DNA from 4 places in the Bradyrhizobium sp. USDA 4538 genome. Region 1 is predicted to be linked to each of the others. Evidence: predicted binding sites of a transcription regulator. Region 1 holds the regulator's gene; each other region holds the start of a gene.

What was found. The regulator PhoB, encoded in region 1, activates phosphate uptake and scavenging genes when phosphate is short. The targets are predictions, from matches to a motif close to TGTCATNNANCTGTCAT.
Region 2: a site for PhoB is predicted at 4,972-4,988, ahead of J2R78_RS16090 (alkaline phosphatase). Genes of this name have one in related genera too.
Region 3: a site for PhoB is predicted at 3,231-3,247, ahead of J2R78_RS38945 (DUF47 domain-containing protein). Genes of this name have one in related genera too.
Region 4: a site for PhoB is predicted at 5,348-5,364, ahead of ugpB (sn-glycerol-3-phosphate ABC transporter substrate-binding protein UgpB). Genes of this name have one in related genera too.

Annotation. Positions count from the first base shown of each region.
Region 1 is NZ_JALJZE010000001.1:4,526,844-4,534,744, reverse strand. It holds gene J2R78_RS20410 (Hsp33 family molecular chaperone) at 1-29, opposite strand, end outside; gene argF (ornithine carbamoyltransferase) at 240-1,166, opposite strand; gene J2R78_RS20400 (aspartate aminotransferase family protein) at 1,166-2,374, opposite strand; gene J2R78_RS20395 (GcrA family cell cycle regulator) at 2,863-3,375, shown strand; gene J2R78_RS20390 (IS4 family transposase) at 3,649-4,734, shown strand; gene phoB (phosphate regulon transcriptional regulator PhoB) at 4,967-5,677, opposite strand; gene phoU (phosphate signaling complex protein PhoU) at 5,823-6,539, opposite strand; gene pstB (phosphate ABC transporter ATP-binding protein PstB) at 6,646-7,464, opposite strand; gene pstA (phosphate ABC transporter permease PstA) at 7,461-7,901, opposite strand, start outside.
Region 2 is NZ_JALJZE010000001.1:3,583,110-3,591,010, forward strand. It holds gene J2R78_RS16065 (NADPH:quinone oxidoreductase family protein) at 1-776, shown strand, start outside; gene J2R78_RS16070 (IS4 family transposase) at 1,132-2,295, opposite strand; gene J2R78_RS16075 (YkvA family protein) at 2,423-2,800, opposite strand; gene J2R78_RS16080 (4a-hydroxytetrahydrobiopterin dehydratase) at 2,892-3,197, opposite strand; gene J2R78_RS16085 (TAXI family TRAP transporter solute-binding subunit) at 3,410-4,813, shown strand; gene J2R78_RS16090 (alkaline phosphatase) at 5,052-6,614, shown strand; gene J2R78_RS16095 (N-acetylmuramoyl-L-alanine amidase) at 7,162-7,901, shown strand, end outside.
Region 3 is NZ_JALJZE010000001.1:8,429,518-8,437,418, reverse strand. It holds gene J2R78_RS38960 (ABC transporter substrate-binding protein) at 14-1,243, shown strand; gene J2R78_RS38955 (branched-chain amino acid ABC transporter permease) at 1,308-2,171, shown strand; gene J2R78_RS38950 (branched-chain amino acid ABC transporter permease) at 2,173-3,141, shown strand; gene J2R78_RS38945 (DUF47 domain-containing protein) at 3,287-3,931, shown strand; gene J2R78_RS38940 (inorganic phosphate transporter) at 3,945-4,949, shown strand; gene sugE (quaternary ammonium compound efflux SMR transporter SugE) at 5,010-5,324, opposite strand; gene J2R78_RS38930 (peptide chain release factor 3) at 5,478-7,097, shown strand; gene J2R78_RS38925 (NAD(P)/FAD-dependent oxidoreductase) at 7,161-7,901, opposite strand, start outside.
Region 4 is NZ_JALJZE010000001.1:3,829,202-3,837,102, forward strand. It holds gene J2R78_RS17245 (DUF6665 family protein) at 1-11, shown strand, start outside; gene J2R78_RS17250 (DUF1150 domain-containing protein) at 91-360, opposite strand; gene J2R78_RS17255 (Hsp20 family protein) at 411-836, opposite strand; gene J2R78_RS17260 (sn-glycerol-3-phosphate import ATP-binding protein UgpC) at 1,007-2,089, opposite strand; gene ugpE (sn-glycerol-3-phosphate ABC transporter permease UgpE) at 2,089-2,937, opposite strand; gene ugpA (sn-glycerol-3-phosphate ABC transporter permease UgpA) at 2,937-3,818, opposite strand; gene ugpB (sn-glycerol-3-phosphate ABC transporter substrate-binding protein UgpB) at 3,976-5,292, opposite strand; gene J2R78_RS17280 (CaiB/BaiF CoA-transferase family protein) at 5,583-6,788, opposite strand; gene J2R78_RS17285 (organic hydroperoxide resistance protein) at 6,979-7,404, opposite strand; gene J2R78_RS17290 (MarR family winged helix-turn-helix transcriptional regulator) at 7,573-7,901, shown strand, end outside.

The DNA.
Region 1 (7,901 bases):
ATTTTGATGTCGGGGGATTGTGAAACCATGGCGCTCTATCTGGGGTCTCGGACCATGAAATAAAGGGGTTCACTAACGCGGATATCTCCGTCGTCCCTGCGAAAGCAGGGACCCATAACCACCGATGTGAGCTGCTGCATCAAGCTGGTGCCCCAGCCTTCGCAACAATTGACAGCGGTGGTTATGGGTCCCGGGTCGCGCTTCGCTTGCCCGGGACGACAACGCTTACTGATCTACGACTACGCGACCGCGTCGAAACACCAGGCCAGAATGCCCTTCTGCGCATGCAGGCGGTTTTCCGCCTCGTCGAACACCACGGATTGCGGCCCGTCGATCACCTCGTCGGTGACCTCCTCGCCGCGATGCGCGGGCAGGCAGTGCATGAACAGTGCGTCCGGCTTGGCGAGCGACATCAGCTTGGCATTGACCTGATAGGGCCGCAGCACGTTGTGGCGGTGCTCGCCCTCCTTGTCGCCCATCGACACCCAGGTGTCGGTGACGACGCAGTCGGCGCCGCGCACGGCGGCTTCCGGATCGGTGCCGAGCATGATCGGCGCGCCGGTCGCCTTGATCCAGTCGCGCATCGGCTTTTTCGGCGAGAGCTCCGGCGGGGTCGCGACATTGAGCTGGAACTTGAATCGCTCTGCGGCATGCGCCCAGGAGGCCAGCACGTTGTTGTCGTCGCCGGTCCAGGCCACGGTCTTGCCCTCGATCGAGCCGCGGTTTTCCTCATAGGTCATGAGGTCGGCCATCACCTGGCAGGGATGCGAACGCCGGGTCAGGCCGTTGATGACGGGAACGGTAGCGTGCGCCGCGAGCTCGAGCAGCGCGTCATGGTTGAGGATGCGGATCATGATCGCATCGACATAGCGCGACAGCACGCGCGCGGTGTCGGCGATGGTCTCGCCGCGGCCGAGCTGCATCTCGGCGCCGGTCAGCATGATGGATTCACCGCCGAGCTGGCGCATGCCGACGTCGAACGACACCCTTGTGCGGGTCGACGGGCGCTCGAAGATCATCGCCAGCGTCTTGCCTTCGAGCGGCTTCCTGCCCTTCTCATGCGCCTTCAGCTTCGCCTTCATGGCGGCTCCGGCGGACAGCATGTTGCGCAGCTCGCCGAGCGGCAGCTCGTTGATATCGAGGAAGTGACGGACCGGCTTGCTCATTATCCAGCCGCCTTCTTCGGCTGCGCCGCCGACAGCACAGAGCAGGCGCGCTCGAGCGCGATGATCGACTGGTCGATCTCGGGCTCGGTCACGATCAGCGGCGCCAGGAACCGCACCACATTGTCGCCGGCGCCGACAGTGAGCAGCTTCTCGTTGCGCAGCGCTGCGATCAGGTCGCCCGACGGCACCACCGCCTTGACGCCGATCAACAGGCCCTCGCCGCGCACCTCCGACAGCACGCCGGGATAGCGGTCGACGACGGAAGCGAGCTTCTGCTTGAGCAGCAGCGACATCTTCTGCACATGCTCGAAGAAGCCAGGTTTCAGCATGACGTCGAGCACGGCATTGGCGGCGGCGACCGCGAGCGGATTGCCGCCGAAGGTCGAGCCGTGCGAGCCGGGCGCCATGCCGGCCGCAGCCTGCGCGGTCGCCAGCACCGCGCCGATCGGAAAACCGCCGCCGAGCGCCTTGGCCAGCGACATCACGTCCGGCGTGACGCCGGTGCGCTTGTAGGCGAACAGCTCGCCGGTGCGGCCCATGCCGGTCTGCACCTCGTCGAAGGCGAGCAGCAGGCCGTGCTCGTCACACAGCGCGCGCAGTGCCTTGAAGAACGCCTGCGGCGCCGAGCGCACGCCGCCCTCGCCCTGCACCGGCTCGATCAGGATGCCGGCGGTGTGCGGGCCGATCGCCTTCTTCACCGCCTCGATGTCGCCATGCGGCACCTGGTCGAAGCCGTCCATCGGCGGGCCGAAGCCTTCGAGATATTTCGCCGAGCCTGTCGCCGCCAGCGTGCCCAGCGTGCGGCCGTGGAAGGCGCCCTCGAAGGTGATGATGCGGTAGCGCTCGCCATGGCCCTTGGAGAAGTGATAGTGGCGGACCAGCTTGATCACGCCCTCCATCGCTTCGGCGCCGGAATTGCAGAAGAACACGAAGTCGGCAAAGCTCTGCTCGCACAGCCGTGCGGCAAGCACCTCGCCGTCCGGGCTCTTGAACAGGTTCGACATGTGCCAGAGCTTGGTCGCCTGTTCCTGCAGCGCCTTGACCAGATGCGGATGCGCGTGCCCGAGCGCGTTGACCGCGACGCCCGAGGTGAAATCGAGATAGCGGTCGCCGTTGGTTGCGATCAGCCAGGCGCCCTCGCCGCGCTCGAAGCCGAGATCGACCCTGGCGAAGACGGGGAGCAGATGCGACGTGGCAGCGTTGGTCATGGCGATCACTGACGGTTTTTAAGCCGACAATTGCCGCTGCGCCTTGACGCCAGCGCAGCAACGGCCAGCTTCGGAAAACAAAACGGCCGCCTTTGCGGGCGGCACGTGGCGGGCATTCTATGCTGCGGTCGGTAAGTGTCAATCGCCACGAAGTGGCCTTCCTGCAATGCGAAACGAGCGCAATCTGGAGCATTCCGGTGCGGTGGAAAAGCCTCATGGCAATGCTTAACTGTGTGGGAACATGTGGACGCACGGCCGCGGACTCTTGCGCCAGAGTCACGCCATATTGTAGCGTTTGGCCTGTCGGGTACGACATCTCGTGCGGCGGTACTGGACCCTCTAAGTAGCCTTTGTGTCTCGCGTAAACGTTCGGGCGCAACACCGTGCCCGGCGAGGGCTAAGGGATTCTGGCCGCAGGGATATTTGTCCAGATTGGCTCGCAGCGCCGCTCCAATGATTGGCCGGCGCTACGCGAAGGGAAGAATGCGATGACTGTATTGACCTGGTCCGACGATCGCGTCGAGCAGCTGAAGAAACTCTGGGAGTCCGGCCTGTCGGCCAGCCAGATCGCGGCGGAACTTGGCAATGTGACGCGAAACGCCGTGATCGGCAAAGTGCATCGGCTCGGCCTCTCCGGCCGCGCCAAGGCACCCTCCACGGCCGCGCCGCGGCAGCGCAAGGCTCGCCCGGCCCAGCACATGATGCGGGTGGCGCGTCCGGTCTCTCGCGGCAACACCGCGCTGGCGCACGCCTTCGAGGTCGAGATGGAGCCCGATCCGATCTCCTACGACAATGTGGTGCCGATGAGCCAGCGGCTCTCGCTGCTGGAGCTCAACGAGGCCACCTGTCATTGGCCGGTCGGCGATCCCTCGAGCCCGGAATTCTTCTTCTGCGGCGGCAAGGCGCTCGCCGGCCTGCCCTATTGCGCGCATCACTCGCGCGTCGCCTACCAGCCCGCCGCCGATCGCCGCCGGCCGTCGGCGAAACCGCAGATCAAGTGAGCACTCGGGAAAACGACGGAAGACCTCAAAAACAAATCCCCGCGAAAGCGGGGATTTTTTTGTGTGATGCGTAGCCCATTACATCACCGGCGTCGTCCCGGCGAAAGCCGGGACCCATAACCACTAATGCGTGTTGTTAGAAAGCCGTCTGGCCGCGTGCCGATTGCACTGGCCGCGGCGTATGGGTCCTGGCTTTCGCCCATAGGCGCTAAAATAGGATTTGCGCCTTGGATTCGCTTGTGATTCCAAGATGGAATGGCACACGAATCGCTTGTGAACAAAGATTGGGCGCGCGTTGTCGCCCGACTTGGCGGAGCCGAGGCTCTGAACATTAGCGCGCGCAAGACGAAGGCGTTTGTCCGTCCGCGGGAGATCAGCAATGCGGTCGACTTGCTGCGCCTGATCTTGGCTTATTGCCTTGGTGAGAAAGGGCTGCGGTTGACGGCGGCATGGGCCACGTCGGTTGGGCTTGTCGATATCTCCAACGTGGCTCTGTTGTATCGCTTACGTCAGTGCGGAGATTGGCTGGCAATCTTGGTCGAGCAGGCGCTTGCCGCCGCGGCGCCGAAGGCGAGCCGCGGTCGTCTGATCCGTATTGTTGACGCCACGACGGTCCCCAAGGCTGGGACGAGCGGCAGGAACAAGAACGCAGTGTGGCGTATCCATAGCGCGTTCGATCTTCCGCAGGAGCGCTTTGGTCACTTCGAACTGACCGATCAGCGAGCGGGCGAGACGCTGGATCGGATACCGGCGGTTGCCGGTGAGATCCGTCTTGCCGATCGCGCCTATCTGCAACCGGAGCGCATGGCGCATCTCGTCGATGCCGATGCGGACTTCGTGATCCGGGCCGGCTGGAAGAGCGCGCGCTGGCTCGATGCCGAAGGTAATCTTGTTGACCTCACTGCCGAACTGCGCAACGCCTCGGCGCGTGGCCTGATCGATCGGCCGATTTGGATAAAGCGCAAGTCAGGTGCGCCGCCGCTCGCAGTGCGTCTGGTTGCCGCGAAGAAGCCGGCGCAAGCTGCTGCGGCTGCGCGACGCAAGGCGCGCCGGACTGCACAAAAGGGAGGTCATCAGCTCTCCAGGCAAACACTTGACGCCGCAGATTGGGTGATCCTGGTGACCTCACTCAGGCCAGAGGACTTCACGACTGCAGATATCCTCGCCCTCTATCGGCTGCGATGGCGCATTGAGCTCGGCTTCAAGCGGCTGAAAAGCCTGATTGGCCTGAAGGGACCTCCCGGAACCGACGAGCGGTCCGCCAGACCCCATATCCTCGCTCATCTGCTGATCATTCTATTGCTCGAGCCGCTCGTCGACGAACTCGAAGACTCTCCCCGCTTGGCCGACGCCGCCTGACCCACCCAGTGACGTGGCGTCTGCTGCGCCAGCTCGTAGCTTCGCTACGGCAAGCGATCATTCCACAGCCCGCAATCGCTCTACTCTGCAGAGCCAGTCACGCTCTCCGGCGACATCTACGCGAGCCACCCAGACATAAGCGCCACTATCAGACTATGATCAAACTATCTTAGCGCCTATGGGCTTGCGCCGGGACGACGCCGTGTTGCGGTTTATGAATGCCGCATGGCCGTTACGGCTGTGGCTCGGCCTTGGCAAAGCGGTCGTCGAGCGCGTAGCCGGCGCCGCGCACGGTGCGGATCGGATCCTGCTCGCGGCCCGGATTGAGCAGCTTGCGCAGGCGGCCGATATGCACGTCGACGGTGCGCTCATCGATGTAGATGTCGCGGCCCCAGACGCTGTCGAGCAGTTGCTCGCGGCTGAACACGCGGCCGGGATGCTCGAGGAAGAATTCGAGCAGGCGATACTCGGTCGGCCCGAGATCGATCGGACGGCCCGAGCGCGCCACGCGGCGCTTCTCGCGGTCGAGCTCGATGTCGCCATAGGTCAGCACGGTCGCAAGCCGCTCCGGGCTGGCGCGGCGCAAGAGGCCCTTCACCCGCGCCAGCAGCTCCGGCACCGAGAACGGCTTGACGATGTAATCGTCCGCGCCGGTGGCAAGCCCGCGCACGCGCTCGCTTTCCTCGCCGCGCGCGGTCAGCATGATGATCGGAAGCTGCTTGGTCTCGGGCCGCGCCCGCAGGCGGCGGCACAGTTCGATGCCGGACAGGCCCGGCAGCATCCAGTCCAGCACCACGAGGTCGGGAACGCGCTCCTTCAGCCGTGTATCCGCATCGTCGCCGCGCCCCACCGTCTCGACATCGTAGCCTTCCGCATCGAGATTGTAGCGCAACAGCGTCGTCAGCGCTTCCTCGTCTTCGACTACCAGAATGCGTGCGCTCATCGGTCTAAGTTCTTTCTCTGTGGTGATCCGTTGCCCAGACGCAAACCGAAACGCTTACTTCCTTGAGCATAGTCCCCGCGGAAACGATTTGTCGCGAGGATCATCCAGTTTCGCTCTTGCCGGTTCCGTGCTTGCCGATCATGCCTCAGTTGCCCGGCACCGTGGTGGCAAAAGTGGTCATGTCCCCCTTCGGGCGCTTGTCGGTGATCTGCTGGCCCTCGATCATGTAGAACACGGTCTCGGCGATATTGGTGGCGTGATCGCCGATCCGCTCGATGTTCTTGGCGCAGAACATCAGATGGATGCAGAACGAGATGTTGCGCGGATCTTCCATCATGTAGGTGAGCAGTTCGCGGAACAGCGAGGTGCAGATCGCATCGACCTCCTCGTCGCCCTTCCAGACGTTCATCGCCGCCGGCAGGTCGTGCGCGGCATAGGCGTCGAGCACCGACTTGACCTGCGACAGCACGAGGTCGGTCATGTGCTCGAGGCCGCGGATCAGCTTCAGCGGCTGGAAATCGCTCTCCAGCGCCGCGACGCGCTTGCCCATGTTCTTGGCGAGGTCGCCGATCCGCTCGAGATCGGTGGCGACGCGCATCGCGCTGACGATCTCACGCAGGTCGATCGCCATCGGCTGGCGGCGCGCGATCGTCAGCACCGCGCGCTCTTCGATGTTGCGCTGCAGATTGTCGATCTCGATGTCGGCGGCGACCACGCGCTTGCCGAGCGCGACGTCGCGACGGATCAGCGCGTCGACCGACTCGGTAATCATTCGTTCGACCAGGCCGCCCATCTCGGCGACCAGGCGGGTCAACTCCTGCAGGTCGCTGTCGAATGCCTTGGCGGTATGTTCAGAAGCCATCGCTTGTCTCCCTCAACCATGATCCCGGGGATCATGGCTTCGTGTCCTGAATTTTAGCATGACCTGATCGGAAAACCGGTTTCCACTTTTCCGGATCATGCGCCGGTCAACCGAACCGGCCGGTGATGTAGTCCTGGGTGCGCCGATCGCTCGGTGAGGTGAAGATCTTGTTGGTGTCGTCGAACTCGATCAGCTCGCCGAGATACATGAAGGCGGTCTTGTCGGAGACGCGCGCCGCCTGCTGCATGTTGTGGGTGACGATCGCGATCGTGTAGTCCTCGGAGAGCTCCTGGATCAGTTCCTCGACCTTGGCGGTCGAGATCGGGTCGAGCGCCGAGCACGGCTCGTCGAACAGGATCACCTCGGGGCGCACCGCCACGGTGCGCGCGATGCACAGGCGCTGCTGCTGGCCGCCGGAGAGCGACAGGCCGGAGGCGTTCAGCTTGTCCTTGACCTCGTTCCACAGCGCGCCGCCGCGCAGCGCCTTCTCGACCCGGTCGTCCATCTCGGACTTCGAGATCTTCTCGTAGAGGCGGATGCCGAAGGCGATGTTCTCGTAGATCGTCATCGGGAACGGCGTCGGCTTCTGGAACACCATGCCGACCCGCGCGCGCAGCAAGTTGAGGTCGAGCTTGGGGTCGAGAATGTTGGTCTGGTCCAGCATCAGCTGGCCGACCGCGCGCTGGCCCGGATACAGGTCGTACATCCGGTTGAAGATGCGCAGCAGGGTCGACTTGCCGCAGCCGGACGGGCCGATGAACGCCGTGACGCGGTTGGTGCCGAGCGTCAGGTTGATGTTCTTCAGCGCGTGGTGCTCGCCGTAATAGAAGTTGAGGTTGCGCACCGTGACTTTCGGCGGCGCTTCCGGCAGCGGAACCTGGGGAATGTGGCCTGCGGCAGTCGTGGAGACGGAAAGCTCGGTCATTTTGCGGCCCTTTCGGCACCAAGGATACGCGCGCCGATATTCAACGCGAGCACGGTGAATGTGATGAGCAGCGCGCCGCTCCACGCCAGCTCTTTCCAGTAGGCGTAGGGGCTCTGCACGAAGTTGTTGATGGTCACTGGCAGGTTGGCCATCGTCTTGGTCAGATCCAGGCTGAAGAACTGGTTCGACAGCGCGGTGAACAGCAGCGGCGCGGTCTCGCCGGCGACGCGGGCGGTCGCCAGCAGCACACCGGTGATCAGACCCGATCGCGCGGCACGATAAGCGATCCGCTTGATCACCAGCGAACGCGGCAGGCCGAGCGCGGAGGCGGCCTCGCGCAGCGGATTGGGCACCAAGAGCAGCATGTCCTCGGTGGTACGCAGCACGACCGGGATCACGATCACCGCGAGCGCAAGACTGCCTGCGATCGCTGAGAA
Region 2 (7,901 bases), 940 kb from region 1:
TCGAAAGCGTCGGCGCCGGCGTCACTGATTTGAAGGTCGGCGATCGCGTCGTCGCGTCCTGCGGCCACAACGGCGCGCGCGACAAGATCGCGCTGCCGGCGAATTCGATCGTGAAGATTCCCGACAATCTCGATTACGACCGCGCCGCCGGCATCATCATCATCTACGGCACCGCGCTGCATGCGCTGGAAGATCGCGCGAGCCCGAAGCCGGGCGAGACGCTCGCGGTGCTGGGGGCCGCCGGTGGCACCGGCCTTGCTGCGTGCGAGCTCGGCAAACTGATGGGGTTGAAGGTGATTGCCTGCGCCTCGTCGGACGAGAAGCTGGCATTCGCCAAGCAACACGGCGCCGAGCTGACGCTGAACTATGCGAAGGAAGATCTCAAAGAGGGCCTGCGCAAGCTGACCGACGGCAAGGGCGCCGACATCGTGTTCGATCCGGTCGGCGGCGCCTATGCCGAAGCCGCGTTGCGCTCGACCGCGTGGGAAGGCCGCTTCCTGGTGATCGGCTTTGCCGCCGGCGACATCCCGAAGATCCCGCTCAACCTCGCACTGCTGAAGGGCTGCGATATCCGCGGCGTGTTCTGGGGCGCCTGGGCGCGGCAGAATCCGGACAAGAACCGCAAGAACCTCGAGAAGCTCGTGCAGTGGACCGCGGAAGGCAAGATCTCCTCGCATGTCGACCGCACCTTCCCGCTGTCGCAGACATCAGAAGCCCTGAAGGTGCTCGCCGGCCGTAAGGCGATGGGCAAGGTGATCCTGCACCCGGGAAGCTGAACCGAGATTGCGCAGCCCGGAAGGAGCCGAACGGATTACCATGGCGCTCCCTACCGTCTCCGTCACCCTGAGGAGCGCGCTCTTGCGCGCGTCTCGAAGGGTCGACGGCCCCGCTGGTCGCCGTACATCCTTCGAGACGCGCTTCGCGCTCCTCAGGATGACGGATCGAAAGTTTCGTAGCCCGGATGGAGCGCAGCGAAATCCGGGATGCATCATAACCTTCCCTTGAAAAGGGGAGGTCGCCTTGCTCGCGAGAGCAAAGCGGGTGGGGATCAAATCTGCCGGCTTGCAGCGTCGCCTGTGGCTGACCCCCATCCCGACCTTCCCCCTTTCAGGCAGGGGTGTCCGGGGAAATTCAGGCATAGCGGAGCTCCATCTGGTCAGGTGAGATGGTTGATTTCCGACGGCTGGGGTTGATGGGCGGAGGTTTGTCGATGGCAGCGAGGGATCGACGCGTGAGCAGGAGCTGGCCGACGAGTTCGGCGAACCTGAGCGGGAGCATTTTGATGCAGTTGGTGTGAGCGGCGATGCGCAGCAGCAGGTAGGCAATCATCGCAGCGAGCACCTGAAGGCGGATCGCGTTGTCGTTGGCGCCGAGGAACTTGCGAATATCGAGATGCTGCTTGATCCAGCGGAACAGCAGCTCGATTTGCCATCGGCTCTTGTAGAGGGCGGCGATCTCGACGGCGCTACGGACAAGGTCGTTGGTCAGGAGTGTGATCTTGCCGCCTTTCTCGCGTCTGATCTTGATGCGGCGGAGCGGGATTGGAAGGCGCGAATCGCCCTTGCTGGTGAGCTTCACCTCGTCATCGGCAAGGATTTCGAAGCCATCCCCGTTACGCTTGCGGATGGCGCGATGCCTGAGCGAGCGAAGACGGATGCTCGTCTTCGCCCGGGTAACGAAGAAAGCCTTGCTATCATTGATCTTCTGCCACCAGTCGAAACGGCAATAGCCCTTGTCAAACACATAGGTGGTGGCGGGCTGGATTGGGGTCTGTCGGCCGATCTCGATGTCATTGACGTTCGCGGCCGTCATCTCGACGCAGGTCGGGACATCGCTCCTTGGGTCGTAGACGACATGCAGCTTCATGCCGCGGATGCGGCCGTTCCACGTCGCCCAACTGCAGACCTTGCCGAGCGGGATCGGACTGGCGTCGATCAGACGCACCATCTCCATGCCTTCACTCCGCAGCTGGCGACGCGCCATCGCCGACAGCGCCGCAAAGGTTTGCGCGAAAATGCCGATCGGACGGCGGGCATTGGCATCGGACAACGTCGAGCGCGACAGCTTGCCGGTTCCCAAGTGATAGTGATGCTGCGAATTGGCGTTGAAGCCAGTCACCACCCCGCGCAGACTGCTGTTGCCGCTAAGCTGGGCATAGATCAGCGCCACCAGATGATCCCAGCTCCTGAACGACTTGTCGTAGGCATCCCCGTCCAGACGATCCACAACCGTCTGAAACTGCCGTCGATTGATCGGTTCAAGCAGCCTTCCAAAAATGCTACCGCGATATCGCATGCTCGGCCCTCTGTGTCTCGACAACCAGAAAAGACCGATTTGCCTCGGTCCTGCCGAGCATGCACCGCGACACAGTGAATCATTCCCCGGACACCCCTGCCTTTCAGGGGGAAGGAGAAGGCAGATCTCACTCCTCGTCCGGCACCCCGCGCTTCAGCGCGGCGCGGGCGGCATCGCGATGCTCGGGCGTGATGTGGCTTGCCACCATGCGGAGCGCGGTTGCGAGCACCGCGGCGTCATCGGTGAAGCCGAGAATCGGCAGCATGTCGGGCACGAAATCGAACGGCAGGATGAAATAGGCGATCGCCCCGAGCAGCGCCGCCTGCACATGGCGCGGCGTCTGCCGGTCGAACGCGCAGTAATAGGCGGCCAGCAGGTCCTCCGCGAAGGGCAGGCTCGCCACCACCTTCTTGAACTTGATCCAGAAACGGCGGCGCACGCTTTCAGCGTCCTGCGCCAGCCGATCGGCAGGCCCAAATCCCGCGCCGTGTTCGCTCGATGTCATCGCAAGGTTCCTCGACGCCGCGCCAATTCGGCGGCGGACGATGCGAATCTGGGGATATCGGCGGACCCGCGCAAGGTTCCACGCGCCGGGGTCAACTGACCCCAAGCTGCCTTGCGATCGCGTTCATGGCCTTGGCGAGGTCGATGTCGCGCTTGGTCACCCCGCCGACATCATGGGTCGACAGCACCACCTCGACGGTCTTGTAGACGTTTTTCCACTCGGGGTGATGGTCGCTCTTCTCGGCGACCAGGGCGGCGCGGGCCATGAACCCGAAGGCCTCGTTGAAGTCCTTGAACACGAAAGTCTTGGCGATCGCCTCGCGGCCGGACGCCTCCGACCAGCCGGCCAGTTCCCAAAGGGCGGCCTTCCTCGCCTCCGCTGACAGCCGTTCGACCATGGTAAACTCTCCCGTTTGACGCCGACTTTAGCCTAACAACGGCCTCCGGGATGGGATCCACGCCCAAATTAAGGCCGAAATCGCGTCCTATCGCCGCTGGTAACCATGACGGAGTTGTAACATCTGTCCATTCAGTAATTTGCTACACATAGAGGATGTATGCGCGTTGGTAGTTTTGCGAGATTGAGCCCCGACGATTGTTTGCGAGATCGATGACAGACGGCTCCGCCAGCATGTCGCCCAAGCCGCTGCGTTCGGCAAAGCGGCGGCTGATGTTCGTTTTGATCGCGGGCGCGCTGGCCATCATCGGCACGTTGCTGGCCGGCTATTATTTCGCCGTGCGTCCGGTGACGCTGCGGATCGCGGTCGGTCCCGCCAACAGCGATGACGTCAAGGTCGTGCAGGCGCTGGCGCAGGCCTTCAACAACCAGCAGAACACCCAGGTCAAACTGAGGCCGGTGCAGACCGAGGGCGCTACCGCCAGCGCCCAGACGCTGGCCGACGGCAAGGCCGATCTCGCCATCATCCGCGGCGATCTCGAGGTGCCGAAGAATGCCCAGGCGGTCGCGACCCTGCGCAAGAATGTCGTGGTGATGTGGGTTCCGCCCGCCAAGGGCAAGGTTCGGAAATCCGCGCGGATCACCAAGATCGCGCAGCTTGCCGGCCGCAAGATCGGCGTCGTCGGCCGCACCCCGGCCAATGTCAATCTGCTGAAGCTGATCCTGACGCAATACGGCGTCGACCCGATGAAGGTCGAGATCGTTCAATTCCCGGCCAATGAGGCGGCGGAAGCGATCAAGAACCTCAAGGCCGACGCCTATCTCGCCGTCGGCCCGGCCAACAGCAAAATCACGATCGATGCGATCACGGCGTCGGTCCGCGACGGCGGCGAACCCAGCTTCCTTGCGATCGACGCCTCCGAGGCGATCGCGCAGAACCATCCGGCCTATGAGGCCGCGGAAATCCCCGCGGGCTCGCTCGGCTCCGCCGACCGGCCCGACGATGAGGTGAAGACGATCAGCTTCTCGCACCACATCGTTGCGCGGAAGGGCCTGTCGGACTCGACGGTCGCGGCATTCACGCGGCAATTGTTCGCGATCCGGCAGTCGCTCAAGACCGATTTCCCGCTCGCCGCCAAGATCGAGACGCCGGACACCGACAAGGATGCCACCATTCCGGTGCATCCGGGCGCCGCCGCGTTTGTCGACGGCGAGGAAAAAACCTTCCTCGACCGCTACAGCGACTACATCTGGTGGAGCCTGATGGCGTTCTCGGCGATGGGCTCGGCCGGTGCGTGGTTCGCCGGCTATCTCAAGCAGGACGAGCGCAACACCAACACCTCGCAGCGCGAACGCCTGCTGGAGATGCTGAAGACCGCACGGCAAAGCGATTCGATCGAGGAACTCGACCAGATGCAGGCGGAGGCCGACGACATCCTGCGCCACACGCTGGACTGCTTCGAACACGGCGCCATCGAGGAAGGCACGCTGACCGCGTTCAACATCGCGCTCGAGCAGCTTCATAACGCCGTCGCCGACCGCAAGGCGCTGCTGTTCAGCATGCCGCAGAATTTGCAACGGACTGCCACGCAGTTCAGAGCGGCGGGCACGGCGTAGAATCGCCGCTACTCTATCCGCGAGATGCCTTCGTCTCTCCCGCTTGCGGGTAGGGGCTCTCTCCTCGCCATGATTCGTCGAGAGACCCCTCCCCACCCTCCCCCGCAAGCGGGAGAGGGAGCCTGACAGACGTGCCCACCTCACGCGACGCCCGCCGCTGTAATGTCTCCGTCATGGAATTTTTCTAGGTCTTGGCGCGCCTGCGGCGCATTGTCGCTGTGACCTGAGGAGGCTCCCCATGACGATCCGGTTCTCGCGAAATCTCACCCGCCGACGCTTTCTCTCCACGGCGGCTGCGGCCGGCGCCGGCGTGATTGCGATGCCCTATCTGTCGCGCGCCGCCGACCGTCCCGTGATCACCCATGGCGTGCAGTCCGGCGATGTCGGCGTCGACGGCGGCGTGGTGTGGGCGCGTGCGGACCGGCCGTCGCAGATGATGGTCGAGGTCGCGACCACCGAGTCCTTCAAGGACACCCATACGCTGCCGCCGATCACGGCGCTGCCCGAGAGCGACTTCACCGCCAAGATGCTGCTGGAGAACCTGCCCTCCGGCCAGGACATCTTCTATCGCGTCCGCTTCCGCGACCTCGCCCATATCGACATCGTCGGCGAACCGGTGGTCGGCCGCTTCCGGACCGCGCCGAGCGACCGCCGCGACGTCTCCTTCGTGTGGGGCGGCGACGTCGCCGGCCAGGGCTGGGGCATCAATCCCGACGACGGCGGCATGATCACCTTCGCCGCGATGAAGAAGCACGCTCCGGATTTCCTTCTGCACTCCGGCGACACGATCTACGCCGACGGCGTGATCCCCTCCGAGGTGAAGCTTCCCGACGGCAAGGTCTGGAAGAACGTCACGATCCCCGAGAAGGCCAAGGTCGCCGAGACGCTCGACGAATACCGGGCCGCCCACAAGTATAACTTCCTCGACAACAACGTCCGCGCCTTCAATGCCGAGGTGCCGATCTTCGTGCAGTGGGACGATCACGAGGTGACCAACAACTGGTCGCTGTCGAAACAGCTGCCGGCGGCCTACAAGGAGCGCGACATCAATGTGCTCGCGGCGCGCGCGGCAAAGGCCTTCCACGAGATGTATCCGATGCGCGAGAGCATCGTCGAGCCTGGGCGCGTCTATCGCACGCTGAGCTACGGTCCGCATCTCGACGTCTTCATGCTCGACGAGCGCAGCTATCGCGGCCCCAACGGCCCGAACCTGCAGGAGCAGTATGGCCCCGACGCCTATTTCATCGGCCCGGACCAGATGGCCTGGCTGAAGCGCGCGCTGCTCAACTCGCGCGCCACCTGGAAGGTGATCGCCTCCGACATGCCGCTCTCGCTGATCGTCTATGACGATGCGGCCAACAAGAAGGGCTCGGAAGCCTTTGCGCAGGGCGATGGTCCGGCGCGCGGCCGCGAGCTCGAGATCGCCGACATCCTGCGTTTCATCAAGACCGCGGGAATCGTCAACACGGTGTGGCTGACCGCCGACGTGCATTACGCCGCCGCGCACTACTACAACCCAAATAAGGCCCAGTTCCAGGAGTTCGATCCGTTCTGGGAATTCGTCTCCGGCCCGCTGCATGCCGGTACGTTCGGTCCGAACGAGCTCGACAACACCTTCGGCCCCGAGGTGAAGTTCATCAAGGCGCCGGGCGAAGGCAACCAGAACCTGCCGCCGTCGGCGGGCATGCAGTTCTTCGGCCACGTCAAGATCGACGGCAAGAGCGGGCAGATGACGGTGAGCCTGCGCGACCGCGTCGACGCCGAGCTGTGGGCGATCACGCTCGACCCGAAGCCGGTCTAGTGTGCTGAATGCGAAGTTCGTGCGATTTCGCGGCAGCCACTTTCACGAACTTCGCATTCATAAAGCACACTAGAATTATAAGTTTGCTAGTGTCCTTATCGAATCCGAAGTTCGCTCCGAAGGTGCGGCAAATGATGCGAACTTCGGATTCGGGACACTAGTTCGGTCACAGCCACGACGGAACCGGACTCTTTGTCTTGACGGCCTTGCCTCCAAGGCGAGGCAACGCGATTGCCGGGGGATGGACCTCCCCGGCATCTTCCGGTACCGATGTCAGAGCCGTTATGCTGGGGGCCCGGAGGGGCGGAGCATGAGGCGCTGCGAATTCTTTCGCGTGCTCGGTGGTAGCGTTGCGAGGTTTCGGCCTCGCCGCTTGTTGGTCGTCGCGATCGCAGTGTTCGCGCTGCTGCCGATCGAAGTCAGCGATGCCGGCTGGCTGCCCGATCTCTTCAAGAGCTCACCCAAGCATGCCAAGTCGCCGAAGCGCGCGAAGGCGACAAGGGCTGCCAAATTGGCAAGGCACCGCGCTCCGCCCAGGCACCGCGCCATGCGGCTGGCCGCCCTTGGGCCAGTCACCCTGCCGCTTTCAGCTCTCAAGCCAGCCGCTGCCAAATGCGATCCCGCGACGTTCCGGATCGTGCTGGATGTCGGACATACAGCGCAATCGGAAGGCGCGATCAGCGCGCGGAATGTCGCCGAGTTCACCTTCAACCTGCGCCTTGCGCGGCTGATCGAGGAGAGGTTGAAGGCCGAAGGCTTTGCCGAAACCAGGCTGCTGCTGACCGAAGGCAAAGCGAGACCGAGCCTCTTCAAGCGGGTCGCAGCCGCCAACAATCTGCACGCGGATCTGCTGATGTCGATCCACCATGACTCCGTGCCCAACAAGATGCTCGAGGACTGGGAGTTCGAGGGCAAGAAAAGCCACTTCAGCGACCGCTTCAGCGGCTACTCCGTGTTCGTCTCCCGGGACAATCCGGACTTCAAGACCAGCCTCCGGTTCGCCGAACTGGTCGCCGGGGAAATGAAGGCCCAGGGCCTGCATTATGCCGAGCAATACAGCCAGGCCATCATGGGTCGTTACCAGCACCCGTTGCTGAACAAGGATACCGGCGTCTACAGCAATGATGAACTCATCGTGCTGAGAAAGACCGCGATGCCCGCGATCCTGCTGGAGGCGGGCTCGATCATCAACCGGGACGAGGAACGCGAGATGGACTCGCCCGAGCGCCAAAACCTCATCAGCAGCAGCGTCGCTTCCGCCGTGAAGGAATTCTGCGAGCCGCGATG
Region 3 (7,901 bases), 3.9 Mb from region 1:
GAGGGAATACGACATGAAGAACAAGATTTCGGCGCTCCTGCTCGGCACCGCGATGGTGCTGTCCGCCGCAAGCGTCGCCTCCGCCCAGGAAAAGCTCGACAAGACGGTCAAGATCGGCGCGCTGTCGGATCAGTCCGGCCTCTACGCCGATCTCGCCGGCCCCGGCTCGACGCTGGCGGCGCAGATGGCGATCGAGGACTCCGGCCTCAAGGCCAAGGGCTGGACCATCGACCTGATCTCCGGCGATCACCAGAACAAGCCCGATATCGGCACCACCATCGCCCGCCAGTGGTTCGACGTCGACAAGGTCGACACCATCGTCGACGTGCCGAATTCCGGCGTCGCGCTCGCGGTCAACAACGTCGTGAAGGAAAAGAACGGCGTCTACATCAATTCGGGCGCCGCCACTTCGGATCTCACCAACGCGCAGTGCTCGCCGAATACCGTGCACTGGACCTACGACACCTACATGCTCGCCCACGCCACCGGCCAGGCGCTGGTGAAGGCGGGCGGGGACACCTGGTTCTTCCTCACCGCGGATTACGCGTTCGGCGCCGCGCTCGAGCGCGACACCACGTCCGTCGTCACCGCCAATGGCGGCAAGGTGGTCGGCGGCGTCAAGCATCCGCTCAACACCGCCGACTTCTCCTCCTTCCTGCTGCAGGCGCAGGCCTCCAAGGCCAAGATCATCGGTCTCGCCAATGCCGGCGGCGACACCACCAACTCGATCAAGCAGGCGGCCGAGTTCGGCATCGTCAAGGGCGGCCAGAAGCTCGCGGCGCTGCTGCTGTTCCTCACCGACGTCAAGGCGATCGGGCTCGAGACCGCGCAGGGCCTCAACTTCACCGAGACGTTCTACTGGGACCTCAACGACAAGACCCGCGCCTTCTCCAAGCGCTTCTCGGAGCGGATGAAGAACAGCGCGCCGCCGACCATGGTGCAGGCCGGCGTCTATGCGGGCCTCATGCATTACTTCAAGGCGCTGGAAGCGCTCGGCGGCAATCCGCATGACGGCGCCAAGGTGGTCGCGAAGATGAAGACGATCCCGACCGACGATCCGTTGTTCGGCAAGGGCGAGGTCGAGGCCAACGGCCGCGTCACCCACGACGCCTACCTGTTCGAAGTGAAGAAGCCCTCGGAGTCCAAGGGACCGTGGGACTTCTACAAGCTGGTCGGCACCGTGCCGGGCAACCAGGCCTTCACGCCGCTCGACAAGAGCACCTGCGCGCTTCTGAAGAAGTGACGATCATGCCCGCCGGCCATGCGCGTGGCCGGCGGGCTTCATCTATCTAGCGAAAGCTCATTCGATGCAGGCTCTCTACGCACAGCTTCTGGTGGGACTGATCAACGGCTCGTTCTACGCGCTGCTCAGTCTGGGGCTCGCCGTCATCTTCGGCATGCTCAACATCATCAATTTCGCGCATGGCGCGCTCTACATGATGGGCGCCTTCGTGGCGTATTTCCTGCTCAACCTGGGCGGCATCAATTACTGGTGGGCGCTGATCATCGCACCCGTCGTGGTCGGCATCTTCGGCATGATCCTCGAGCGGACCATGCTGCAATGGCTGACCGGCCTCGATCATCTCTACGGATTGCTGCTGACCTTCGGCATCGCGCTGATCGTGCAGGGCGTGTTCCAGAACTATTTCGGCTCCTCGGGCCTGCCTTACTCGATCCCCGATCAGCTCAAGGGCGGCGTCAATCTCGGCTTCATGTTCCTGCCGATCTATCGTGGCTGGGTCGTCATCTTCTCGCTCGTGGTGTGCCTTGCGACCTGGTTCCTGATCGAGAAGACGCAGCTCGGCGCCTACCTGCGCGCCGCGACCGAGAACCCGACGCTGGTGCGCGCGTTCGGCATCAACGTGCCGCGCATGATCACGCTGACCTACGGGCTCGGCGTCGGTCTTGCCGCGCTTGCCGGCGTGCTGTCGGCGCCGATCAACCAGGTCCGTCCGCTGATGGGCGCCGATCTCATCATTGTGGTGTTCGCGGTGGTCGTGATCGGCGGCATGGGCTCGATCATGGGCTCGATCATCACCGGATTCGCGCTCGGCGTGATCGAGGGACTGACCAAGTATTTTTATCCCGAGGCCTCCAACACCGTGGTGTTTGTCCTGATGGTGGTGGTGTTGCTGGTGAAGCCAACGGGACTGACGGGACGGGCGGCTTGATATGTCAGCATTGACCGACGATACACTTCCGATCACGCCGCGCGCGATGCGCGACGAGATGATCGTATTCGCCGCGATGGCGCTGCTGCTGGCGATCGTGCCGTGGACGGGGATCTATCCGTTCTTCGTCATGCAGGCGCTGTGCTTCGCGCTGCTCGCCTGCGCCTTCAACCTCCTGATCGGCTATGGCGGCCTGCTGTCGTTCGGCCACGCGATGTTCCTCGGCACCGCCGGCTACGTCTCGGCCCACGCGCTGAAGGTGTGGGGGCTGACGCCGGAGCTCGGCATCCTGGTCGGCACCGCGGCCGCGGCCTTGCTCGGCCTGGTCACCGGCTACATCTCGATCAAGCGGCAGGGCATCTATTTCTCGATGATCACGCTGGCGCTGTCGCAGCTGCTTTACTTCCTCTATTTGCAGGCGCCGTTCACCCATGGTGAAGACGGCATCCAGGGCATTCCGCAAGGCCACCTGCTCGGCATCTTCGATCTCTCGAAGCCGCTGGTGCTTTACTATGTCGTGCTGGTCGGCTTCCTCGCCGGGTTCCTGCTGATCTACCGCACCATCAACTCGCCGTTCGGCGAGGTGCTGAAGTCGATCCGCGAAAACGAGCCGCGGGCGATTTCGCTTGGCTACAAGACCGACCAGTACAAGCTGCTCGCCTTCATCCTGTCGGGCACGCTGGCGGGCTTTGCCGGCTCGCTGAAGGTGTTCGTGGCGCAGAATGCCTCGCTCACCGACGTGCACTGGTCGATGTCCGGTGAAATCGTGCTGATGACGCTGGTCGGCGGTCTCGGCACCATCTTCGGCCCGGTGGTCGGCGCCTTCGTGATCATCGCCATGCAGCAATATCTCGCCGGTTTCGGCCAGTGGGTGACGGTGATCCAGGGCGTGATCTTCGTGGCCTGCGTGCTGCTGTTCCGGCGTGGCCTGGTCGGTGAGCTGGCCCATTTGTTGCGGCGGTCGCTGTAGGGCAGGTCCCGGCGACTTTCGGCCGACATAGCGGTGGACGACCGCCCGCTCGGGCGGTCGATCCCGATGCTTTCCCCGCCAGATGCTCTATGACAGTTCTGTGACAGTCGCTAAAAGGGCTGTCCCGGAATGATGGAACTGAGACATGCTGCGCTGGTTTCGCGCCTTCCTGCCCAAGGAAGAGCGGTTTTTCGACCTGTTCGCCCGACACGCCCGGACCTCCGTGCAATGCGCATTGGCGTTGCAGGACATGCTGAAGGGCGGGGAGGAGACTCCGGTCTTTTGCCAGCGCGTCAATCAGTTCGAGAACGACGCCGATAGCGTCACCCGCGAGGTCCTGACCGCGGTTCGCCGCACCTTCATCACCCCGTTCGATCGTGGCGATATCAAGAACCTGATCACCTCGATGGACGACGCGGTCGACCAGATGCAGGCGACCGCAAAGGCGGTCATGCTGTTCGAGGTGCGCGAGTTCGAGCCGCCGATGCGCGAGATGGGCGGCCTGATCGTCGAATGCGCCAATCTGGTCGGCCGCGCGCTGCCCCTGTTGCAGTCGATCGGCCACAACGTCTCGATGCTGACCCAGATCACCGAGGAACTGACCAAGCTCGAGGGCCGGGTCGACGATCTCCAGGATATCGGGCTCAAGGAGCTGTTCCTGAAGCACCGCGACGCCAACACGATGGACTACATCGTCGGCGCGGAGATCTACGACCATCTCGAGAAAGTGGCCGACCGTTTCGACGACGTCGCCAACGAGATCAACTCGATCGTGATCGAGCAAGTGTAGAGCGGGGCATCACGTGGACGCCACGCTGGGTCTTCCAATTCTGACCATCCTGATCGCGGTCGCGCTGCTGTTCGACTTCCTGAACGGCCTGCACGACGCCGCGAACTCGATTGCGACCATCGTCTCGACCCGCGTGCTGCGGCCGCAATATGCGGTGTTCTGGGCGGCGTTCTTCAACTTCGTCGCGTTCCTGGTGTTCGGCCTGCACGTTGCCAACACGATCGGCACCGGGATCATCGAGCCGTCGGTGGTGGATGCGACCGTGATCTTCGCAGCATTGGTCGGCGCGATCGTCTGGAACGTGATCACCTGGGCGCTGGGCATTCCGTCGTCGAGCTCGCACGCGCTGATCGGCGGCCTGGTCGGCGCCGGCATGGCGAAGGCGGGGATTTCGGCGGCGGTGTGGAGCGGGCTCTCCAAGACCTTGCTCGCGATCGTGCTGTCGCCGCTGGTCGGCTTCCTGCTGGCGCTGGTGCTGGTCGCGATCGTGTCCTGGCTCTCGGTGCGCTCGACGCCGTTCGCGGTCGATCGCGCATTCCGCATCCTGCAATTCGCCTCGGCGTCGCTCTATTCGCTCGGCCATGGCGGCAACGACGCGCAAAAGACCATGGGCATCATCGCCGTGCTGCTGTATTCGCAGGGCCATCTCGGCGACACCTTCGAAATTCCGTTCTGGGTGGTGCTGGCCTGCCAGGGCGCAATGGCGCTGGGTACCCTGATGGGGGGCTGGCGGATCGTCCGCACCATGGGGCTGCGGATCACCAAGCTGACGCCGATGCAGGGTTTCTGCGCCGAAACCGGCGGCGCCGTGACGCTGTTCATGGCGACCTATCTCGGGGTTCCCGTATCGACCACGCACACCATCACGGGCGCCATCGTCGGCGTCGGCGCCGCACGGCGGCTTTCCGCCGTGCGCTGGAATGTGGCGAGCTCGATCGTCTACGCCTGGGTGATCACGATCCCGGCGTCGGCCGCGGTCGCAGCCGCGAGCTATTGGGCGGTGCAGATTCTGAAGTAGCGTTTTCGAGCGAAGTGGAAGCCGGTTCGCGTTAAGAAAACGCGTCCCAAAAAGGAGTAATCAGCCGACCAGCTTCAGCCCGACGATGCCGGCAACGATCAGTCCGATGCTGGCAAGCCGCATCGCGGTCGCGGGTTCGCCGAGCAGGATGATGCCGAGCGCCGCGGTGCCGACCGCGCCGATCCCGGTCCAGACCGCATAGGCGGTTCCAATCGGCAGCGTCTTGAGCGCGAGGCCGAGCAGGATGACGCTGCCGGCCATCGCCGCCAGCGTCAGCACCGACGGCACCAGCCGCGAGAAACCTTCGGTATATTTCAGCCCGATCGCCCAGCCGATCTCGAGCAGGCCAGCGGTGAACAGAATGGTCCAAGCCATCACGAACCCTCCAGATAAGGCAGGGTCGTCCCCGCGAACGGTATGGTGAGGAGAAGGTCGTCCTTCCGGTGCCTATATGGGGATGGTGCGGGCGTTCCGCATTGCGACAAAACGCCCTTGATTGCGCCCGTTTTCCCTGCCAAATGCCCCGCCATGTCCGACATTTCAGTTTCAGCCGAATCGCCGTCCCGCTCGCCGCTTTCTGAGGAAGTGGCGCGACGGCGCACCTTTGCGATCATCTCGCACCCGGACGCCGGCAAGACCACGCTGACGGAAAAGCTGCTGCTGTTCGGCGGCGCCATCAACCTTGCGGGCCAGGTCAAGGCCAAGGGCGAGCGGCGCAACACGCGCTCGGACTGGATGAAGATCGAGCGCGAGCGCGGCATCTCGGTCGTCACCTCGGTGATGACCTTCGAGTTCAACGACCTCGTGTTCAACCTCTTGGACACGCCGGGCCACGAGGACTTTTCGGAAGATACCTATCGCACGCTGACCGCGGTCGATTCCGCGGTGATGGTGATCGACGCGGCGAAAGGCATCGAGGCGCGCACCCGAAAGCTGTTCGAGGTGTGCCGGCTGCGCGACATTCCGATCATCACCTTCATTAACAAGATGGACCGCGAGAGCCGCGACACGTTCGAGCTTCTGGACGAGATCGAGAAGACGCTGGCGCTCGACACGACGCCGATGACCTGGCCGGTCGGCCGTGGCCGCGACTTCCTCGGCACCTATGACGTCGTCAATGGCGGCGTGCGGCTGCTCGAGGGCGGCGGCGCCAAGACCGGCGCCACCGAGCAGATCGACATCGCCGATCTCGGCAAGCGCAATCCCAATCTCGACGTCGCCGAAGTCAAGGACGAGCTCGCGCTGGCCTCGGAAGCCTGCAAGCCGTTCGAGCTCGCTGCGTTCCGCGAGGGCCACCTGACGCCGGTCTATTTCGGCAGCGCGCTGCGCAATTTCGGCGTCGGCGATCTGCTGGAAGGCCTCGGCAAGTTCGCGCCAGCGCCGCGCGCGCAGGACTCGGATTTGCGCAAGGTCGAGGCATCGGAGCCGCGCATGAGCGCGTTCGTGTTCAAGATCCAGGCCAACATGGATCCGAACCACCGCGACCGCATCGCCTTCGCCCGGCTGTGCTCGGGCAAGCTCAGCCGCGGCATGAAGGCCAAGCTGGTGCGCACCGGCAAGAACATGAGCCTGTCGAGCCCGCAGTTCTTTTTCGCGCAGGACCGCTCGGTCGCCGACGAGGCCTTTGCCGGCGACGTCGTCGGCATTCCGAACCACGGCACGCTCAGGATCGGCGACACCCTGACCGAGGGCGAGGATCTGACCTTCGTCGGCGTGCCGAGCTTCGCGCCGGAAATCGTCCGCCGCGTCCGGCTGACCGATGCGATGAAGGCGAAGAAGCTGAAGGAAGCCTTGCAGCAGATGTCGGAGGAGGGCGTCGTGCAGGTGTTCCGCCCGCGCGACGGCGCGCCGGCGCTGGTCGGCGTGGTCGGCCCGCTGCAGCTCGACGTGCTGAAGGCGCGGCTCGACGCGGAATATTCGCTGCCGGTCGAGTTCGAGATCAGCGAATTTTCGCTGGCGCGCTGGATCTCGTCCGACGACCGCAAGCAGCTCGACGCCTTCATCTCCGCCAACAATTCCGGCATCGCCGACGACGTCGACGGCGATCCCGTGTTCATGGCCAAGAACGAGTTCTATCTCGGCTACACCCGCGAGCGCGCCGAGGGCATCACCTTCTCCAACGTCAAGGACGTGAAGAAGAAGGCGTAGTGGCGCTCGCTCCGGTGTCGTCCCCCGGGAAGGCGCGGGACCCGGTACGCCGCGGCTTCTCCGTTACTCGCTACGGTTCTCGGCGGGGAGGTGACTGCCGAAAAAGTCGATCAGGCTGTGCGGCGCGTTAGCGCCGTAGCACAACTCGAGGAGCTCCTCCGCATCAGCCGCTTCGGACGCGCTGCGGGGAAACAGGTCCTCTTCATAGGCGGCGAGCGCGGCCTCGACGTCACCTGGGTTGGCAGCGATCGCCGCGCCGAGTTCGGCACCGTCGTACATTGCGAGATTGGCGCCTTCGCCCGATGGAACCATCAGATGCGCGGCATCGCCGAGCAGCGTGACGCCGGGCACGCGGTCCCATTGATGTGCGACCGGAAGCGCATGGATGAGGCGCAGCACCGGCGCCGTCTCGCCATCGGTGATCAGCGCGGTCAGCGCCCGGGCCCAGCCATCGAATTCCTCGGCGACGCGGGCGAGGGCGCTCGCAGGGTTGGAGAAGTCGAGGTTGGCAAACCATTCCTCACGCTTGGTCAGCGCCACATAGGTGTGCAGCACGCCGTTCGGCTCACGATGCGCGGCGATGCCCTTTCCCGGCGCCAGCGCGAACATGGCGCCGCCGCCAACCGCTTCCGCGCTCGCTCGGTGACGGACATCGGCGTCGAACAGATATGTCTCGATGAACGAAGTGCCGACATAGGTCGGCTTGTCTGCGGAGAGAAGCGATCGCACGCGCGACCAGGCACCGTCGGCCCCGACCAGAAGGTCGGTCGTCACCGTCGCGCCGTCGGCAAAGCTCAATAGGTG
Region 4 (7,901 bases), 700 kb from region 1:
CATCGCCATAAAAAATGCGCAGGCCCCCTCGGTGACGAAGCAGGCCCGCGCATTGAATTCGCGGATGCTGAATTCAGCCGTAGATTTGCGTCAGTGGACGCTGACGGCTTGCAGCTCGTTGCTCCACGCATTCGCGACCGCGGCTTCGCGGCTGTCGGTCAGCATGATCGGCGTGCCGTCGGCGGCGTGCAGTGCGAACAGCTTGAGGCCCGGCGCGATCTTCGGCGCTTGCGGAAAGAGATCCGGCACGTCCTCGGAGCGGACCTGCTTCACGTAGGCGATATGACCTTCGCCCAGATGGGCCAGCGCTTCCGGCGTGACGCTCTCGGATTCGATGGTGGTGGTACTCAGTTCACTCATGGTCTCGACTCCTCAGTCAGATAAGCGGTCGAGTCCGCTCGTTGTTTCTATTATTCGTGCTCATTGATAGCGATTGTCTTAATGACCCGTTCAGGTTCCGGCCTGGCCAGATCAATCGACAACAACCCGTTCTTCAGATCCGCGCCCAGCACCTGCATCCCCTCCGCCAGCACGAAGGTGCGCTGGAAGTGGCGCGCGGCGATGCCGCGATGGATGTATTGCCGAGCCTTGTCGTCCTGCTGGCGGCCGCGGATGACGAGCTGATTTTCCTCAATAGTTACATCGAGTTGGTCGCGGGTGAAGCCCGCCACCGCCAACGTGATGCGCAGCCGTTCAGGCTGCCCGTTGGTACGGTCGCACCGCTCGATGTTATACGGAGGATAGCCGTCGGCGCCCTTCACGACGCGGTCGAGCGCACGCTCAATCTCGTCGAATCCCAGAAGGAACGGACTGGACAACGATGGAACACGAGACATTACAAAGTCCTCTCGAAGCGACTTTGAGGGGCCCTTGCGGCGCCCCATGCAACCGGCGGGCCGTCTGGCCTCCGGTCAGTGAGGGATATGGGGGCGATCTGGATAGCGTTCAAGCAGCCCCGAAACCAGCTTAAACGCCCGCAACATGGGGGTAAATTCTTCCCGATCGGTTACTCCCCGACGCGCTTGCGGCCGTCGGCGGTAAAAAGATGCAGCTTGTCGCGGGGGGCGACGGCCCGGATCCGCTCGCCGATGGCGGGACCCGAGACGCCGGGAACCCGGACAATCACCTCGCCCGGCGGCAGCTCGCCCGGATTGGCGGCAACGCCCTGCTCCTCGCGCTGGCGGCTGCCATAGACGAAGGTCTCGGCGCCGACATGCTCGATCGCCTCGACCGTAAGGCCAAGCGCGATGCAGCCGGATCTGGTCTCGCTCGAGATCACGAAATCCTCCGGCCGGATCCCGACAATGCCGGCGCCGTCGGCGCCCGTGATCTGGGACTTCAGCTCGTCCGCGCGCAGCGGCATCAGGTTCATCGGCGGCGCGCCGATGAAGGAGGCGACGAAGGTGGTCGCCGGCTTCTGGTAGATGTCCAGGGGATTACCGATCTGCTCGACCTGCCCGCCGTTCATGACGACGAGGATGTCGGCGAGCGTCATCGCCTCGAGCTGGTCGTGGGTGACGTAGATCGACGTGGTGTTGAGCCGGCGCTGCAGCTTGCGGATCTCGACCCGCATCGCGATGCGCAGCTTGGCGTCGAGGTTCGACAGCGGCTCGTCGAACAGGAACACTTTCGGTTGGCGCACGATGGCGCGGCCCATCGCGACGCGCTGGCGCTGGCCGCCGGAAAGCTGGCGCGGCTTGCGCTCCAGCATCGGCGAGAGCTCGAGGACGCGCGCGGCTTCCTCGACGCGGGTCTTGATCTCGGCCTCGGCCATGCCCCGGTTGCGCAGGCCGTAGGCCATGTTGTTGTAGACGCTCATATGCGGATAGAGCGCGTAGTTCTGGAATACCATCGCGATGTCGCGATCGGCAGGCTCGACCTGGTTGACGACGCGGCCGCCGATGTCGATCTCGCCGCCGGTGATGGTCTCGAGCCCCGCGACCATGCGGAGCAGCGTGGACTTGCCGCAGCCGGAAGGGCCGACCAGCACGCAGAACTGGCCGTCGCCGACGTCGACATTGACGCCCTTGATGGCCTCGAAGCCGCCGGGATAGGTCTTGCGGACGCTGCGCAGCGTGACGTTAGCCATTACTTTTCCGTCTCCACCAATCCGCGCACGAACAGTTTCTGCATCACGACGACGACGAACACCGGCGGCAGCATCGCGAGCAGCGCGGTCGCCATCACGATCGGCCATTCGGTCAGCGCGTCCGTCGTCGTGATCATCTTGCGGATGCCGACCTGGATGGTCTGCATGTCGTCGCGCGTCGTGATCAACAGCGGCCAGAGATATTGATTCCAGCCGAGGATGAAGAGGATCACGAACAGCGCGGCCATGTTGGTGCGCGACAGCGGCAGCAGCGTATCCCAGAAGAAGCGGAACGGGCCTGCGCCGTCGATGCGGGAAGCTTCCAGCAATTCATCCGGCACGGTCATGAAGAACTGGCGGAACAGCAGCGTCGCGGTGGCTGACGCAATCAGCGGCAGCGACAGGCCGGCATAACTGTCGAGCAGATGCAGATCAGCGACGATCTTGTAGGTCGGATAGATGCGTACCTCGACCGGCAGCATCAACGTGATGAAGATGATCCAGAAGATCGCCATCCGGAACGGAAACCGGAAATACACGATCGCGTAGGCCGAGATGATCGAGATCGCGATTTTGCCGACCGCAATCAAGAGCGCCATGACCAGCGAGTTCAGCATCATGTTCAGCACCGGCTCGCGGGTCGAGCCGCTCGTGCCGACAAACAGCGTCTGGTAGTAGGTCTGGAGGAAATGGCCGCCGGGCAGCAGCGACATCTGGCCGTTGGCGATGACGGCGTTGTCCTGGGTCGAGGCGACCAGCGCGAGATAGACCGGGAAGGCGACGATCGCGATCCCGATCCACAGGATGACGTGAGCCAGATAGCGCTGGAAGCCTTCTTCCTCGACCATCAGTAGGTCACCTTGCGCTCGACGAAGCGGAACTGGATCGCCGTCAGCATGACGACGATGACCATCAGGATGACCGACTGCGCCGCCGACGAGCCGAGATTGCCGCCGAGCAGGCCGTCCGTATAGACCTTGTAGACCAGCGTCTCGGTCGCCTTGCCGGGACCGCCCCGGGTCATGGTGTCGATGATGCCGAAGGTGTCGAAGAAGGCGTAGACGATGTTGATGACCAAGAGGAAGAAGATGGTCGGCGACAGCAGCGGGAAGATCACGGTCCAGAACCGCCGCATCGGACGGGCGCCGTCGATCGCGGCGGCCTCGATCACGCTTTTCGGGATGCTCTGCAGCCCGGCGAGGAAGAACAGGAAATTGTAGGAGATCTGCTTCCAGGCCGCGGCGAGGATGATCAGGGCCGCCGCCTGGTCGCCGTCGAGCAGCGGATTCCAGTCGATGCCCATGGCGCGCAAATAGCGCGACAGCACGCCGAGCGAGGGGTGCAGCATGAACACCCAGAGCACGCCGACCACCGGCGGGGCCACCGCATAGGGCCAGATCAGCAGCGTGCGATACAGCGTCGAGCCGCGCAGCGGCCTGTCAGCCATCACAGCGAGCAGCAGCGCGAAGGACAGCGAGGAGACCGCGATCGCGAACGAGAACACGAAGGTCCGGACGATCGCCGCGAAATAGGCCGGCTCCTTGAACAGCTCGAGATAGTTCTCGAACCAGACGAAGCTGGTGGAGAGACCGAAGGCGTCCTGCAGCAGGAAGGACTGGATCACCGCCTGTACGGCCGGCCAGTAGAAAAAGATCAGGACGATCGCGAGTTGCGGGGCAACCAGCGCGTAAGGCAACAGCTTTGATTGGAAAATCGCTTGCTTTTGCATGGGCTCGGAAGAAGGGCAGGCCGCGGATGCGGCCCGCCGGTTGATCGCCCTAAAGCGCGATGAGATGAGGTTGGATCGTCATCGCGCCTTAGCTTGTCGTCTGGGCATGGTGGAAAACCGCTTCGCGCTTGTCCGGTTCATGCCCGAAGGCATCATGTCAGCGGACGGCGGTCTTTTCAAACTGCCGCAGCATCTGGTTGCCGCGCTCGACGGCGGCGTCCAGCGCCTGCTTGGCGGTCTTCTTGCCGGCCAGCGCCTGCTCGATCTCCTCCGACCACATGTCGCGCAGCTGCACCATGTTGCCGAGGCGCAGGCCGCGGGAATTCGCGGTCGGCTCCTTGTTGGTGAGCTCGAGCAGCGGGGTCTCGAGATAGGGCTGGTCCTTGTAGAAGCCTTCTTCCTTGGCCTTGGCATAGGCGGCCTTGGTGATCGGCAGATAGCCCGAGGCCTTGTGGATCCAGATTTGGCGATCGGTGTCCGAGAGGAAGGTCAGGAACTTGGCCACGCCCTTGTATTCCTCGGCCGACTTGCCGCCCATCACCCAGAGCGAGGCGCCGCCGATGATCGAGTTCTGCGGCGCGCCCTTGGCGTCGGGATAATACGGCATCGGCGCCGCGGTGAAGTTGAACTTGGCCTGCGCCTTGACGTTGCCGAAGAAGGCCGAAGAGGTCAGGTAGATCGGGCATTCGCCCGAGGTGAAGCGGCCTTCGCCGGTGTTGGTGCGACCGGCATAGTCGTAGGTCTTGTCCTTCTGCAGCTCGACGAGGTTCTCGAGATGCTTGACCTGCAGCGGGCCGTTGAATTCGAGCACGGTGTCGAAGCCGTCGAGGCCGTTGGCCTTGCTGGCGAGCGGCACATTGTGCCAGGCCGAGAGCTGTTCGAGATTGACCCAGGTGACCCACGAGCCGGAGAAGCCGCAGGTGTTATAGCCGGCTGCCTTCAGCTTCTTGGCGTCGTCGAACACTTGCGGCCAGGTTTTCGGAATCTCGGCGATGTTGGCCTTCTTCAGCGCATCGAGATTGATCCACATCACCGTCGACGACGAGTTGAAGGGGAACGACAGCATCTCGCCCTTGGAGGTCGAGTAGTAGCCGGTGATCGCGGGCAGATAGACGCCCGGATCGAACTTCTCGCCGGCGTCGGCCATCAGCTTGTAGACCGGTTTGACGGCGCCGGTGGCGGCCATCATCGTCGCGGTGCCGACCTCGAACACCTGCATGATATGCGGCGCGTTGCCGGCGCGGAACGCGGCGATGCCGGCGTTCATGGTGTCGGCGTAGCCGCCCTTGTAGGTCGGGATCACCTTGTAGTCGGATTGCGAGGCGTTGAAGTCGTTGGCCAGCTTGACGATGACGTCGTTGTTGGCGCCGGTCATCGCGTGCCACCACTGGATCTCGGTCACCGCGAACGCGGGCGACGCGAATGCAAGCGCGGCAGCGGCTGCCGCGGCAGCGCCTAGTCGTCGAAAGAACATCAAAACCCCTCCCAATTGGAACATCATCTTTCGTTGCGCGCGTTATCAGCGCCGGATGACGTTCAAATGACCGTATAAACGAAAGTCATGGTAGGGGGGAAGCCGAAGCGAAGGGAAGCGGTAAAAAAGGCGAAGACCGCAGCCGGCTCCGTGCGGTGCAGCGCCAAACGCGACGTTGCACCGCAGTGCTGATGTGTCGGCCGGTTCGATACGGGCCGACGCTCCAGCTTTGTCCTGACGCGAACCGGTGCCCATCCCGCATCACGTGCGGGACAGGCTCGAAAACGCCTTTAGCGCTTGCGCTGGGGACCGCAGACCACGCCCTTTTCAACCAGGCCGTTGATCTCGTCCTTCGAGTAGCCGAACTCGCCGAGCACTTCCGCGGCGTGCTGGCTGAACTTCGGCGGCGTGCGGCGCAGGTTCGGCTTGGTGCGTTCGAGGCGGATCGGCGAGGCGACGCCCTTGTACCAATCCTTCTCGATGACGTCGCCGCGATGGATGGTGTGCGGGTTGGTCAGCGCCTGGTCGATCTTCTGCACCGGGCCGGCCGGCAGGCCGGCGGCGAGCAGCCGGTTGCACAGCGGCTCGGCCTCGTGCTGGCTGAACACCGCTGCCAGCTCGACGCGGAGCGCATCGCGGTTGGCGATGCGGTCCTTGTTGCGGGCAAAGCGCGGGTCGGTGCCGAGCTCGGGCTTGCCGATCTCCTTGGCGAGCTTGCGGAAGGTTCCGTCATTGCCGACGCCGATGAAGATGTTGTCGGTCTTGGTCGGGAAGATCGCGTACGGCACGAGGTTGGGATGCTCGTTGCCGGTGAGCGACGGCGGCTTGCCGTGCATGAAGTAGTTCGCGGTGTGCGGGTGCATGATCGCGAGCCCGGTCTCGTACAGCGTCGTCTCGATGAACTGGCCGAGCCCCGAGCGCTGCCGCTCCGACAGCGCCATCAGGATGCCGATCGTGGCGTAGAGCCCGGTGGTGATGTCGACCAGCGGCACGCCGATCCGCATCGGGCCGCTCTCCGGCGAGCCGGTCGCCGCGATCATGCCGGTCATCGCCTGGATGATCGCGTCATAGCCGGGATTGCCGCCGCGCGGGCCGTCGGCGCCGAAGCCGGAGATCCGGCAATGCACGAGGCGCGGAAATTTCGCGCGCAGCACGTCGTTGCCGATGCCCCATTTGTCGAGCGTGCCCGGCTTGAAATTCTCGATCAGCACGTCGGCGGTCTCGAGCATCTTCATCAGCACCGCGCGTCCGCCCTCGGAAGCGAGGTCGAGGCCGATCGAGCGCTTGTTGCGGTTGATGCCGACGAAATAGGCCGCGTCTTCTTCGTGGAAGGGAGGACCCCAGTCTCGCACCTCGTCGCCGGCGGGCGGCTCGACCTTGATCACGTCGGCGCCGTGGTCGGCAAGAATCTGGGTGCAATACGGACCGCCGAGCACGCGCGTCAGATCGATCACGCGCAGGCCGGTCATCGCGCCCGTAGCCGCTGGGGTATTCATGGAAACAACCTTCGCTCAGTTGGGATCAGATAAACGAGGGTCCCAGAGCTAACGGTCTTCAGCCGACCCAGCAATGCTTCCGTCGGCGCAGGCCCATGCAGCAGGCGGCGCATGCGTTCGCCAAGCGAACCAGCCGCTGAAAGAGCAATGGTCCGCCACGTGTTGCGGCGGACCATTGCGTGATGTGGAATTAGACGACGCTCAGCTTGACGTCGACATTGCCGCGGGTCGCGTTGGAATAGGGGCACACCTGGTGGGCCTTCTCGACCAGCGCTTCGGCATCGTTGCGCGCAAGGCCGGGCAGCGACACCGCGAGCTCGACGGCGAGGCCGAAGCCGCCTTCCGAGCGCGGGCCGATGCCGACCGTCGAGGTCACCGAGGCGTCGGCGGGAACCTTGGGGCCGCCCTGCGAGGCCACGAACTTCATCGCGCCGATGAAGCAGGCGGCATAGCCGGCCGCGAACAGCTGCTCCGGATTGTTGCCGGCACCGCCGCCGCCACCGAGCTCCTTCGGGGTCGTGAGCTTGACGTCGAGTGCGCCGTCAAGCGTCGCCGCATGGCCGTCGCGGCCGCCGGTTGCCTTGGCGCTGGTCTTGTAGAGCACGTTCACAGACATCGTGGTCTCCCTTGGTGGGTTGGGCTTGAATTCGATGACACATGTATTGCACGCAAATAGATTGCGCACAATATAAAATATGCGGTCTCACATTTAATTGTTCGCAATTGAATCCGCGGTCCCGTGAGCCCAGAATGACCCGGAAACGAGATGGATTCGATGGGAATCATGGCCAGGAAACCGACGGCCGCGGATCAGGCGCTGCGGCTCGACAATCAGATCTGCTTTGCGGTCTATTCGACCGCGCACGCCTTCAACCGCGTCTACAAGCCGCTGCTCGACCGGCTCGGGCTGACCTATCCGCAGTATCTCGTGATGCTGGCGCTGTGGGAGCGCGACGACGTGGCGGTGAAGGACCTCGGCGAGCGCCTGTTCCTGGATTCCGGCACGTTGACGCCGCTCTTGAAGCGGCTGGAGGCGGCGGAGTTGATCAAACGGACCCGCAGCACCGCGGACGAGCGGGTGGTGCTGATCGCGCTGACGCCGCAGGGCCACGC